4 regions of the Teredinibacter turnerae T7901 genome follow, and region 2 is predicted to be linked to each of the others. Evidence: predicted binding sites of a transcription regulator. Region 2 holds the regulator's gene; each other region holds the start of a gene.
The links. Region 2 encodes PhoB, which activates phosphate uptake and scavenging genes when phosphate is short. Its sites were predicted from a motif close to TGTCATAAANNTGTAACA; they were not measured.
Positions count from the first base shown of each region.

Region 1: TERTU_RS01865 (TIGR00153 family protein) is a predicted target of PhoB. The motif match lies at 2,008-2,025, and genes of this name have one in related genera.
Region 3: olsF (bifunctional ornithine lipid synthase OlsF) is a predicted target of PhoB. The motif match lies at 1,275-1,292, and genes of this name have one in related genera.
Region 4: TERTU_RS13745 (spondin domain-containing protein) is a predicted target of PhoB. The motif match lies at 1,688-1,705, and genes of this name have one in related genera.

Region 1 covers NC_012997.1:437,975-441,132, forward strand. Annotated here, with positions in the region: gene TERTU_RS01860 (inorganic phosphate transporter) at 1-1,243, opposite strand, end outside; gene TERTU_RS01865 (TIGR00153 family protein) at 1,286-1,966, opposite strand; gene TERTU_RS01870 (class I SAM-dependent methyltransferase) at 2,175-2,948, opposite strand.
Region 2 covers NC_012997.1:5,016,364-5,019,521, forward strand. Annotated here, with positions in the region: gene phoR (phosphate regulon sensor histidine kinase PhoR) at 1-1,003, opposite strand, end outside; gene phoB (phosphate regulon transcriptional regulator PhoB) at 1,021-1,728, opposite strand; gene ubiA (4-hydroxybenzoate octaprenyltransferase) at 1,899-2,789, opposite strand; gene TERTU_RS20235 (HU family DNA-binding protein) at 2,844-3,125, shown strand; gene TERTU_RS20240 (dicarboxylate/amino acid:cation symporter) at 3,129-3,158, shown strand, end outside.
Region 3 covers NC_012997.1:675,990-679,147, reverse strand. Annotated here, with positions in the region: gene TERTU_RS02880 (hypothetical protein) at 1-781, shown strand, start outside; gene olsF (bifunctional ornithine lipid synthase OlsF) at 1,431-3,158, shown strand, end outside.
Region 4 covers NC_012997.1:3,456,546-3,459,703, forward strand. Annotated here, with positions in the region: gene TERTU_RS13725 (DUF3012 domain-containing protein) at 290-475, shown strand; gene TERTU_RS13730 (DUF3012 domain-containing protein) at 722-901, shown strand; gene hmuQ (heme-degrading protein HmuQ) at 1,349-1,651, shown strand; gene TERTU_RS13745 (spondin domain-containing protein) at 1,775-2,476, shown strand; gene TERTU_RS13750 (spondin domain-containing protein) at 2,487-3,158, shown strand, end outside.

The sequences.
Region 1 (3,158 bases), 610 kb from region 2:
ACACAATCGCCAGCCCGGCCCCGGCAGGCAGGGTGACCAGCCAGCTCAGGAAAATAGAACCGATAACTCCCAGGTTTAGCGCTCCGATACCGCGCGCCATTCCCACGCCGAGGACAGCGCCTACCAGCGTGTGGGTCGTCGAGATGGGCAGCCCCAGGCCGGATGCAACCACCACGGTGCTGGCGGCACCCAGTTCAGCTGCGAAGCCGCGACTTGGCGTCAGTTCGGTGATCTTGCGGCCAATGGTGGCGATAACCTTGTAGCCATAGGTCGCCAAACCCACCACAATCCCCAGGCCGCCAAGCAGTAATACCCAGCCAGGCATGGCTGATTTGGCTGCAATAGCGCCACCGGAAGATACAACGGTTACGATCGCTGCCAGTGGACCTACCGCATTGGCAACGTCGTTGGAGCCATGGGCAAAGGCCATTGAGCAGGCGGTGAAGATCATAAGTACCGCAAACACCTTTTCTACGTTGGCGTAGCGGTTGTCGCCCTGGGGTGCCTGGGTGTTCACTCGACGCAAAAAATAAAATCCCACCGCAGCGGCGATTAAACCGATCAACACGGCGATACCGGTATTTTCCAGATAGCTCAGCTTGAGGCCGCTGTCTTTGAACACGTGCTTGAGCCCCTTTAACAGGGTTACCATCGCAATTAAAAAGCCGACCAAGAACATATATACAGGAATGAATCGACGCGCTGCCGCTTCAGGATGTTCGTTATTGAATATCAGCCACTGCACGCTCTTAAACAGCAGAAACGAAAAGGTGCCTGCGAGAACGGGCGAAACCACCCAACTGGCGACAATGGTGCCAACTTTACCCCAGGCGATCGCACTGGTAGAGATTCCCACTGCGGCAAAACCGACGATGGCACCAACAATCGAGTGGGTGGTCGATACTGGCCAGCCCAGCATACTGGCGATAACCAGCCAGGTGCCGGCGGCGAGCAGGGCCGAGAGCATGCCGTACACCAACAATTCCGGGTGGCCCGCCATAATTGCCGGGTCGATGATGCCCTTGCGCACGGTTGCGGTCACTTCGCCACCCGCCAGGTAAGCACCCAAAAATTCGAAAACCATGGCAATAATAATTGCCTGTCTGATGGTCAGTGCACCGGAACCCACGGAGGTTCCCATGGCATTGGCCACATCATTTGCGCCCACTCCCCAGGCCATAAATACACAAAAAATACATCCGAGCACCAATAAAATGGTGCCGTAGTCAGCCAAAATCGACATGAAATTACTTCCTCAAAACAGTTTTATTAGGCGTGCGGGGAATCAGCGTGCGAGAAGTTGCAGCAGGCGCTGACCCGTGCGTTGAGCGCGGTCTGCGAGGTCACCCATTTCTTCGATAATGCGATAGAAGAAGATAACGTCTACTGGAGGAAGTTCGGGTTCGAGCTTGAAAAGCTCGGCGCGGAGGGCGATTTGTTGGTGATCGGTTTGCTGTTCCAGTCGGTTGAGCTCACTGACCATCGATTCGACCAGGTCCATTTCGCGGCCGCCAAAGCCGGTCTCGAGAAGTTGGTCCAGTTCCGCAATGGCGGTATGCGCCTGCTCAACGGTACTAAACGCGGTGTTGAGGTAGGCTTCTACGGGTTCGTGCAGCTGTTTGGGAAACACCATTTTGCGGCCGAGCATAAGGCCGGATATATCCTTGCAGCGGTTGGGGATTTTGTCCTGACGGGTAATCAGCTCCAGCAGATCAGCGCGGGGTACTGGCAGGAACAGGTTTTTGGGGAGGTGAAGGCGGATCTGTTTTTTCAGTTCGTCAGCCTGCTGCTCGAGCTTGGAGATCGCGTTGTAGCTTGCTTCAGCGGCTGTCCAGTCTTCATTTACGCTGGCGCGGTAAAAGCCCAGCAGTTCGCGCGCGGTCTGCAGCGCTACCGTCATATGCTCTTCCATGGGCTTGATCGGGGAGCGGCCGAACATTTCGGTCAATGGGTTTTTCAATTTCATGATTTTCTCGTAGATATCTGTGCCACATGAGATGTGCGGCATATTACAGAAATATGAAGAAACTACTACCCAAAAACGAGAATCGGCGTCGCTGGATCAATTTCCGAGACAAATCGACGCGTAAGACTAAAACGAAGGTTACAGCAGGCGGTGGCATTCGCGCCAGAGGAAGTTGCCCCCATTCATTACCATGGGGGCTGGGGAGAATCTAGGGTTTGCGGAATTTCAAAGTCCAGCGGTCGGTGTGCCCGGTTACAGACGCATCGCCAACCTCCAGGGTGGTGTCATCCTGGGGACGGTAGTGCAGCGGTGAGTAATCTACAAATTCGAAGCCTGCAGCTTCTATTTCCTTAATTGCCAACACCGGATCAATACGGCGGCGGTTTGCATCTGAATTAGGCTCCATATGGCGACGGGTATGATCGACAACGCCGTAGATTCCGCCGGACTTTAGTGCCTTAAACGCGGCGTCATTCATGGCTTTGCGTCCTTCAGGGCCAAAATTGTGATAGTTGCGGAAGGTCAACACCATGTCGGCGTCGGTTATGCCGAGGTCTGCGTTTTCCAGCACATAACGCGGCGCGTTTTCCGGGCGATATACCTTAGATTCGGGTGCGATCAGCGATACCTTGTCGAAGCCCTTTTGTTTCAGCACATCCTGCTTTTCCAGGTAGCCCGTTCCGTAAGCCACGTACAACTTGCCCTTGTCGCGCAAAGTTGGCGCGAGAAGACGGGTGTACCAGCCGCCGCCGGGGATCAGTTCTACGACGGTCATATCTCGATTAAAGCCGAAAAAGGTCAAGGTCTCTACAGGCAAGCGGTTGGCGTCACGCGCTGTATCTTTTTCCGGGCGTGATTTTGCCGCCATAGCTTTGTTCAGGGCCTTGACTGTCGCGTTATCAGTGGTCGCGCCAGCAGTGACGCTCAGAGCCAGCAAACCTGCAGCTAGAGCAAAGGGTTTCAGACAAGCGGAAATTGACATGGAATTACCTTATTGAAGTGTGGGAAGTTGCGTTTATATGGGGATTGGACGGCAGAAAACAAAAAAAATCTCAAAAATCTGAATTTATTCGCAAACCAACATACGGTACTAATGTTGTAGTTTTGGCATCTACAGGAAAATATTAGACATAGTTCGCCAAAATATGCGAACCGGCGCGCTAGTACGAAAGTCTGTATGGTGGGTTCATGT
Region 2 (3,158 bases):
AGTTAACAGCGTTATAAACCAGGTTGGCGATAGCGCTACGCAGCTCGTCCTCCTGCCCCATGATTTCGATGCCTTCGCCACAGTTAATTAAGAATTCGTGGCCGCGCTCGCCGCTTAGCGCGCGGCCTTCCGCCACGATCTGCTCCAGGAGAGGCAGCAGAGGAACCGGGCGCTGGCCGAAATCGCGGTCGTCAGTTTCCAGGCGGGAGAGGGTGAGCAGGTCGTTTATCAGGCGATTCATGCGGCTGGTTTGTTCCAGCATCTGTCCCATGGGTTTGTCCCAGCGTTCAGGCAATACGCCGGTATCGGCCAGGGTTTCCAGGTAACCGCTAAGAACGGTTAACGGTGTTCGCAACTCATGAGAAACATTTGCCACGAAGTCCTGACGCATCCGCTCAAGGTTGGCAACGCGGGTTACGTCACGCGCAATAATCAACCGGTCACCGTCGCCAAAAGGATGAATAAAGAACTGAAGGTGCTGACCTTCATGGCGTACCGAGTAGGTATCCAGCGGCTCCTTATAATCGCCGCCTTCATAGTATTTGATGAACTTGGGGTTGCGCAGGTAATTGGTGACCTTGTGGCCTATATCCAACGGTTGGAAATCAAACTGCATTTCGGCGGCGCGATTCCACCACTCGATGTTGTGGTGCTTGTCGACAATAATAACCCCGTCGGTCAGTGCCGCCGTCATCTGCTGGACCCGCTCCACAACCTGTTGCAGGCGCAGCTTGTCTTTTTCATAGCGGCGGATGATGAGTACCACGTCTTCCGCAATTTCCGCCCAAACGCCTTCCAGGTTGTTTTCCTGCAGACCGCGCTGGCGGGTCGCCTCCACCCAGGATTCCAATTCGGAGATGCGCAGCATAAGGCGTGCGCCAAACACCAGCGCGGCCACCAGCAGCATCATAACGACGTGGTCGAAAACCAGGCCAATGCTGAAACCCACAATGACGAACAGCAGCAACCAGCGCAGTTCGGCCGCTACGCCTTTACGAAACATAAGCAGAACCGGGAAGTTTATTCAGCAGCAGCGAGAAATTTTGCTGAGAACCGGTAGCCCGCACCGCGCACGGTTTGCACGAGGCGATCGTGGTTTTCCAGCTTCAGGGCTTTGCGTAAACGGCGAATATGAACATCCACAGTCCGCTCTTCCACATACACGTTGCCACCCCACACATAATCCAATAACTGATTACGTGAGTATACGCGCTCCTGGTGGGTTAAGAAAAATTCCAACAAACGGTATTCAGTGGGGCCCAGCTGAACCGGCATCCCGGCGATGGTAACGCGGTGACTGGTAGGGTCGAGACACAGGTTTTCTACGGTTATTGGGTCGCCACTTGAAAGGGAATCACTGCGGCGCAATACCGCCTTGAGACGGGCAACCAGCTCGCGAGGGGAAAATGGCTTGGTGATATAGTCGTCCGCACCTATTTCCAGGCCCTGTATTTTGTTGTCCTCTTCGCCTTTCGCCGTGAGCATGATAATTGGTATTTCACGGGTCACTTCTTGCGATTTCAACCGACGCGCGAACTCAATACCACTCACGCCAGGCATCATCCAGTCCAATAGAATGAGATCGGGGCGGGTGTCCACCACGATTTGGTGTGCCTCCTGGGCATCGGCAGCTTCCAGCACCGCATAATCGGCCATCTCGAGGGCCACACGGAGCATGTCGCGAATCGCGCGCTCGTCATCGACCACTAGAATCTTTTTTTCAACCATGGAGGTATAACCTAAAGTCTTAGAATAAGGTGGAGTATCTGCAGTAATTACAGGTGCGCAATAGGGCAACCTGAATGACCCAAGTCACGGGCATTAAATAAAGCTTTTGTTTCGATTTTATGACATCGGCCGTATTTCGCCACCGGCGTCTGTATTAACGAAATCAATGGCTAGCGAAATTGATAATCGCAGACAATACCAACGAAGATCACAATGCCGACCCAGTTGTTGTTCAGAAAGGCTTTGAAGCAGGCATCGCGCTGCCGCTCGCGGATCAGCAGTTGCTGATAAATCATTAGCCCGGCCGCGGCCGCCAGGCTGAGGTAATAAAAGGTTCCCAATTCGAATTTGGTACCGACCATAAGCAGCGCGATCAGGGTCATCATCTGCAGACAGGCCGTAATGGCTTTATCCTGTTCACCAAAAAGGATGGCTGACGATTTCACTCCGATTTTGAGATCATCATCCCGGTCGACCATCGCGTAAAAAGTGTCGTAGGCCACCGTCCAGAGTAAAACTGCGGTATAAAGTAGCCAGATATGGCTACTCAGTTCACCGGTCTGCGCAGCAAATGCCATCGGCACGGACCAGGCGAACGCGGCTCCCAAAACCACCTGCGGCAATTGGGTATAGCGCTTCATAAAGGGGTAGCAAAAGGCCAGCGCGATGCCGCCGACCGACAGGTATACCGTAAGGTCGTTGGTTTGCAGCACCAATAAAAATGACGCAAGACTGAGTACCGCAAACAACGCGGCCGCCTCAACGGGAGACACCAGCCCAGTGACCAATGGCCGGCTGCGGGTGCGCTCTACGTGGCCGTCCACCTTGCGGTCGGCATAATCGTTGATCACGCAGCCGGCGGAACGCATCAATACTACCCCTACAGTGAATATCACCAGCAGGTCCCAGCGCGGCACACCACCGGCCGCTAACCAGAGTGACCAGAGCGTAGGCCACAACACCAGGTAGATGCCGATAGGGCGATGCAGGCGCATCAATTGCAAGTAAGCACGCCACTTGGGCATCGGCTGGGGAGAAACTTTTGGGGAACTTGTGTTCATTGAACCGCGCTTTGAAGCTGTTTTATAGTGATTATTCTACCCGGAGCCCCTCTCATGCGTAAAACAGATCTTGTGAAGCAGCTTTGTACACTCGGCGAACTCAACCGCGTTCAGGCAGATGATGTGGTCGAGGCGATTGTCGAACAGGTGACCAATGCGCTGGCCCGCGGCGAGCGGGTACAACTCCCGGGCCTCGGCAGTTTCTCTGTGCGCCACCGCAATGCGCACACCGGAATCAACCCGCAAACCGGCGAGGCGTTGCGCATTGCGGCTAAAAACCAGATTTTTTTCAAGGCAGGCAAACGTCTGCGTGACCCCTTCCAGCACAAGGAATAATTCATGATTCGTCTGCAACTGCACTGGCAAATA
Region 3 (3,158 bases), 850 kb from region 2:
ACACCTGAATGAGGCTTATACGGCACCGATTCTGTTGCACAACAATATCGCCGGCTACCTGAGCGTGCACCTCGCAGTAGAAAAAACCGGGGCAGAAACCGTGTTTGTGATAGCCGTGCTCGGCAGCGTATTGCTTGCGGCATTTTCCCTGTGGCAATTGCAGCAGCAGGGGCGGCTGCTCTGGCCCGCCTTACCACGGGCCCGCAAAGCGAGCCCGCCGCTAGACGTCGACAACGCTCCGCAAGCGCAGGAAGACGACACAGAAGAGCTGGAATCAAACGAACCCCGATTGGTATACGCGATCATCCATATAAAAAACCTCCGCGTTTTGCAACAGCAACTCAATGCAGATAATTTTCGCAAAACCCTATTGGCTGTTGAGCACACGATCAGCGACGTGCTCGCGCTCTACGGCGGTGACGGCTTCGAGTGGCGCCAAAACCTGGTGGAGTTGCGTTTCCTGGCCAACGACGCTGAAGATGAGGCGCTGTTTCGCGCTGTGTGCAGTGCGTGGTTAATCGTGGAACTGTGCAGTATCGTCAACACCATTCCGTTGGATTTGGCAGCACTGGTTTCTGCCAATCACCAGGATCTCACGCCGAGTGAACTCCAAATTTCCGGATTGGTTCTGGAAACCCAGGCCGCAAACGATGAACTCATCAGCAGGCGGCTGCAACTATTGGAACTGGGTGCCGAAGGTGGACGCATGATAGTTGCGGATATCGTGCAGCCCTACCGTACTCTATTGGAAAAACAGCGTTCACAACTCGCCCAACTCTGACGGGTGCTAACCAAGCACATCACTCGCTCGCCACAAATGCGCACCACCCCGATTTTCAGCTCCCGAAAAACTCGCTCGCCCACAGAGTGTTTGTGGCGATAGCGGGGTGCTCGCTAACCCCTGGACACAGAGCTGACACAATTGAGCGGCTGTGTTTGTCACATATTTTTCAATTAAATCGCATGCGTTTTTGGCGTAGACACTCGCGAGCATACGCCCCGGTAAACAGTGCGTGAAGGTGTGGTAACTAAACATTATCTGCAGCGTATGTTGGCATATTAAGAATAATAGTGAGAGCTGATGTGCCAAGAGATACCCGGCCGGGAACAATAATCAACAGGACAGGTCGATGGATTCAGTCGCAGAGTACGAGATCCGACGACAATCAATCCCGGCGACATTGTGCATTTTAAGGTTTAACCGGTAACGGGATTATTTTGTGAGGAATTCATTCATCGGAAAGTGCATGATATAACCCGTCTGAGAGCGTTTTTGTCATGTAGGTTTCACAATCTCACTTTAGCCTTAGCGCGAATTGGATGGCCCCAAAACCGACCCGTTGTAACAGCGTACGGAGTGCCTATTTGGGACGCTCCACGCGCCAGAGAAAGGCGACTGACCATCCGCACATCGCGCATAGGGATCATTTATGATCAACGTCGAACAAGCCATCACTAATAAATTTCCCACGTTTGCGAGCAAGCCTGCACTTATTCGCAAACCGACACTGTCGCTCCTGAAACGATTGATTCATGAAAATGAAATCAATCAGTTTCTAACCGATAATCAGTCCGCACGCGGTATCGATTTTATCGACAGCGTGCTCAACTACTTTAAATTTGAGTACACAGCAAGCCAGCGTGATATCAACCAGATACCATCAAAAGGTCGGGTTGTGATTATCGCCAACCACCCTATTGGTTCACTGGATGGACTGGCAATTTTGAAGCTGGTCAGCGAAGTGCGCAAAGACGTGAGAATCGTCGCCAACGACATGCTTATGCATTTTGAAAATCTGCGCGACCTGCTAATACCGCTGGATAACATGACCGGCGGCAGTGCGCGCCGCAGCTATAAACGCGTGATTGAGTCGTTAGAGAACGAGCAGGCGATTATCGTTTTTCCGGCAGGCGAAGTTTCCCGCGCTCACGCGACAGGTGTAAAAGACGGTGCCTGGCGCCCTGGCTTTTTACACTTCGCGCGCAAAAGCCACTCGCCTATATTACCCGTGCACATCAAGGCAAAAAATTCTCTGCTGTTCTACGGGGCGTCGGCGCTGTTTAAACCTTTGGGCACCGCACTGCTCGCTCACGAAATGTTTAATAAGCACTCGCGCCGTATCAGCTTCAGTATTGGCGAGCCAATCCCCCATGCTGCGCTGTTCACTGACCAGATTCAGGACCGCACTCTGGTCAAGCGCCTGAAAAAACACGTGTATAGCCTTGCGCACAAGAAAAATAATCCGTTCGCGACCCAAAAACGTCTCGCCGCACCTGAGTCACCGGAAGATCTGGAACGGGAACTGGCAAGCGCGCAACAAATCGGGATGACCCGCGACAACAACACCGTATACCTGGTCCGCTACCGCCCCCACTCCGCAGTCATTCGCGAAATCGGGCGTTTGCGCGAGCTGACATTTCGCGCGGCGGGAGAAGGTACCGGCCAAAAACGCGATCTGGACGAGTTCGACACTTATTACGAACACCTGGTGTTGTGGAATGCCAATGCTCGGGAAATTGCCGGTTCTTACCGTATCGGTAATGGTCAGCACATACTCGCGGAACACGGCATAAAAGGTTTTTACACCAGTACACTCTACCGCTTTGATTCGCGCTTTGCGGAATATTTTGCTCAGGGCGTGGAACTGGGGCGCAGTTTTGTTTCCCCCAAATATTGGGGTAAAGCCTGTCTGGATTATCTCTGGCAGGGACTCGGCGCCTACCTCGCACACAATCCTCATTTGCGCTACCTGATTGGCCCCGTAAGCATGAGTGCGGACTATCCGCGTGACCTGATGGATACCCTGGTATTTTTCTACCGCCGGTATTACAAATTTGAAGCGGACATTGTAAAAGCCAATCATCCGTACCTGCTTTCCACAGAACGCATGGCATTTTTGGATAAAGAGTTCGGCGACCGCGACGCGGATGCAGCCTTCGACTTTATGCAGGAAATTTTTAACGAGCGCGGCCACAAGTTACCGGTGCTATTCAAGCAATATACGGCGCTCTATGAAAAAGGTGGCTTCAAGTCACTGGTATTCAGTCGCGACCCGGACTTCGGCGACTGTCTCGACGGCTTGTGCATGGGCGACATTACTTACCTTAAACCCAGCAAAGCGAAGCGCTACATAGGCGAACCTAAAGTGCCGCTAAAC
Region 4 (3,158 bases), 1.6 Mb from region 2:
CATACAAATCGCGTTAATGCAAATAAGAATGGCTCCAGCGTTTTCCCCTTTCCTATTCAAATAATCATCAACGTGCGCAATTTCTCACATTTATTTAATTTTACATTTTAGGCACATTGCTGAACGCCGCTGCTACGTAGAATCACGCGCCTCGAGTGGGCTTCTGTGTACATCGCCAAAAATTCCCCTCGTGAACGAAATAGCTTATTTAATCAGCATTTTTCTGCCGCTCGCTTCCTAGCCTGCGGCAACTGGAAAACGTGTTAAAGAAATATTAAAGGATGTAACTATGTATTTGAGAACGCTGGTTCTGGCAGCAATGGCCATGTTGTTATGTGCGTGTGGCCCGGAAGTGGGCAGTGAAGAATGGTGTAAAGATATGACCAAGAAAAAACAACAAGACCTGTCGATGGAAGAAGGTCAGGCGTTCATGAAGCACTGCGTCATGAATAAAATAGAAGTGCCCGGCATGTAAATTTTTAGCGTCGCTGACAAAGACAATACGTCAAAAGTCTGGCTGCAGAGATCAGCCGGTACAGATTCACGCTATGCAATAAACACAATCCGCACAAGCATCGACATGCTTGTGCGGAAAAACTGTATGCCTGATTGTATTTTGCAAAAAAAGCGACACCGCCATTCGTGGGAAGCCCCCACATTTATCCCGCAGCAGGTACGAAGTTGTCGGGTTGTTATCTAAAAGAGAAAAGGAGTAGTACAAATGTTGTTAAGATTAATTGGCCTGACAATGGTTATCGGTTTCGTAAGCGCCTGCAGCCCGGAAGTAGGCAGCGCCAAGTGGTGTAACGGTATAGAAAAAGATGACTTTATGGAACTGTCCTCGGATGACAAAAAAGTCTTCCAAAAAGAGTGCGTACTGAACGGTAAAAAAACCAAATAATGCACTGCGTCGGCGGCCATAGCTGCGCCGCTGACACCCCGAAGCAGCGCTGGGCAAGCCCGGCGTTGCCCCGCCTACCCTGCCGCCAGATTTTCGTTTTGAGTGTACGCGCACCCGCCATTTAGCTTACCTCCATACCCTTCGGCAAAAGATACCTCTGTGATTAACCTGGCAATTAAAATTGCGAAGTTAATAGGCGGGGCAGGAACGCGCCGCCACAGCCCGAACGGCAATGTAAACCCTTGAAATATAAGAAAATTCACACATTTTCGCCAGTATTTCACGGATGCACGATTAAGTAGAGATGATCATCTATTTAATCGCTAGGTTAAAAGTGGTCAACCAGAAAGTGTATTTGAGCAAACCATATACCGCGGGGATTTTCTCCTCCCCGAATAGCAGCTAAACTCCTACCCCATGGATTAACCCAACACTGCAGGAGAACCTATGTATATCGCAATGAATCGCTTCAAAATAAAGCCTGGGCACGAGCAGGATTTTATTGCCATTTGGAAAGACAGAAACAGCTTCCTCGAAACCGTACCCGGTTTTAAAGAATTCCACCTGCTGCAAGGCCCAACAACCGAAGACTATGTGCTGTTTTCGTCCCACGCGACCTGGGAGTCCGAACAGCATTTCGAAGACTGGACAAAATCCGAAGCTTTTCGCAAGGCACACGCCAACGCAGGCGCACGTCGGGATATTTACCTGGGGCCGCCGCAATTAGAATGCTTCACTGTTGTAGTTTGACGCGCCATTCTGGAAGAACTGAAAACGCTATAAATTTGTGATATTTCTGTGAAACTCTGATGAGGTCTCATCGTTAACCTTAATCCTACGCAAGCTAAATACTTTCAACGCCAGGATTATGTGATGAAAATAAAATCGTTATTACTCAGTTCTTCTCTGCTTCTTGCAGCCACCAGCCAGGCGGCGACGCTGGATGTCTCCGTGACCAACCTTACCCACGGTGTTTACTTCGCACCTTTACTTATTAGCGCTCACGACAGCAGTACCCATTTTTACGCACTGGGTAGCGCGGCATCCACCGAGCTACAGGCGATGGCCGAAGGTGGTGATATCTCCGGCCTGGCAACCTACGCTACCGGCATGGGCGCTGTAAATATGGAAAACCCCGCCAGCGGCATGTTGCCACCGGCCACCACCACAGACGCAATGGATATCGATACCGGCGACAATATGTACCTGTCTATCGTCGGCATGATGGTGCCCACCAACGACGGCTTTATCGGCCTCGACGCCTGGCCCATTCCCACCACCACCGGCACTTACACGCTTTACTTAAACGGCTACGATGCAGGTACCGAAGCCAATAACGAAATCGTCGTCGGCCCAAGCGCGGGCATGCCCGGCACACCCGGTATTCCCGGTAACCCTGGCGGCCAGGGCGGTACAGGCGCAACCGGCGTAACTACTGAAGAGCTGAACCCCACAGTGCATATTCACCGGGGCAACCTGGGGGATACCATGGCAGATGGCGGCATGAGTGACCTGGATTCCCGTGTTCACCGCTGGTTAAACCCGGTCGCCAAAGTTGTAATCACAGTTAAGTAAGGGGCGAGCCATGAAATTAACTACCTTAGCGAAAATAGGTGTGCTCGCATCCGCACCCATATGGCTGGTTGCCTGCGGCGGTGACGATGACAACAACGGCCCAACAGCCCCGTCGCCTTCACCGTCACCCACGCCTGCACCCGATGTTACCGTGAGCTACCAGATCGAGGTGACCAACCTCACCCAGGCGCAGCCGCTAGCGCCCTACGCCGCCCTATTGCACGGGCAGAACTATCGCGGTTGGCACATTGGTGAGCCTGCGTCCGAAGGCCTGGAAATGCTGGCCGAAGCCGGAGCCCCTGCCGAATTTATTGGCGAAGCAACCTCCGCCATGAGCAGCACCGCAGGCGATGGCCCGGTAATGCCCGGCAATAGCGTTAGCTTCGAAATCAGCACCACCATGAGCAGCAGCGACTACGCCATGCACAACTGGCAATTAACCCTGGCCTCCATGGCGGGCAATACCAACGATGCATTCGCTGGCGTGACCGGGTTGAATATCGCCAGCCTGGCAATGGGCGAAACCATGGTGCAGTTGGTGCCGATTTACGATGCGGGTACCGAAGCCAATACCGAAACCGCGGAAACCGTTCCCGGGCCGGCTGGTGGTGGCGAAGGGTTTAATGAAATGCGAGACGACATTATGGACCAGGTCACCATGCACCCCGGTGTTGTCACCGCC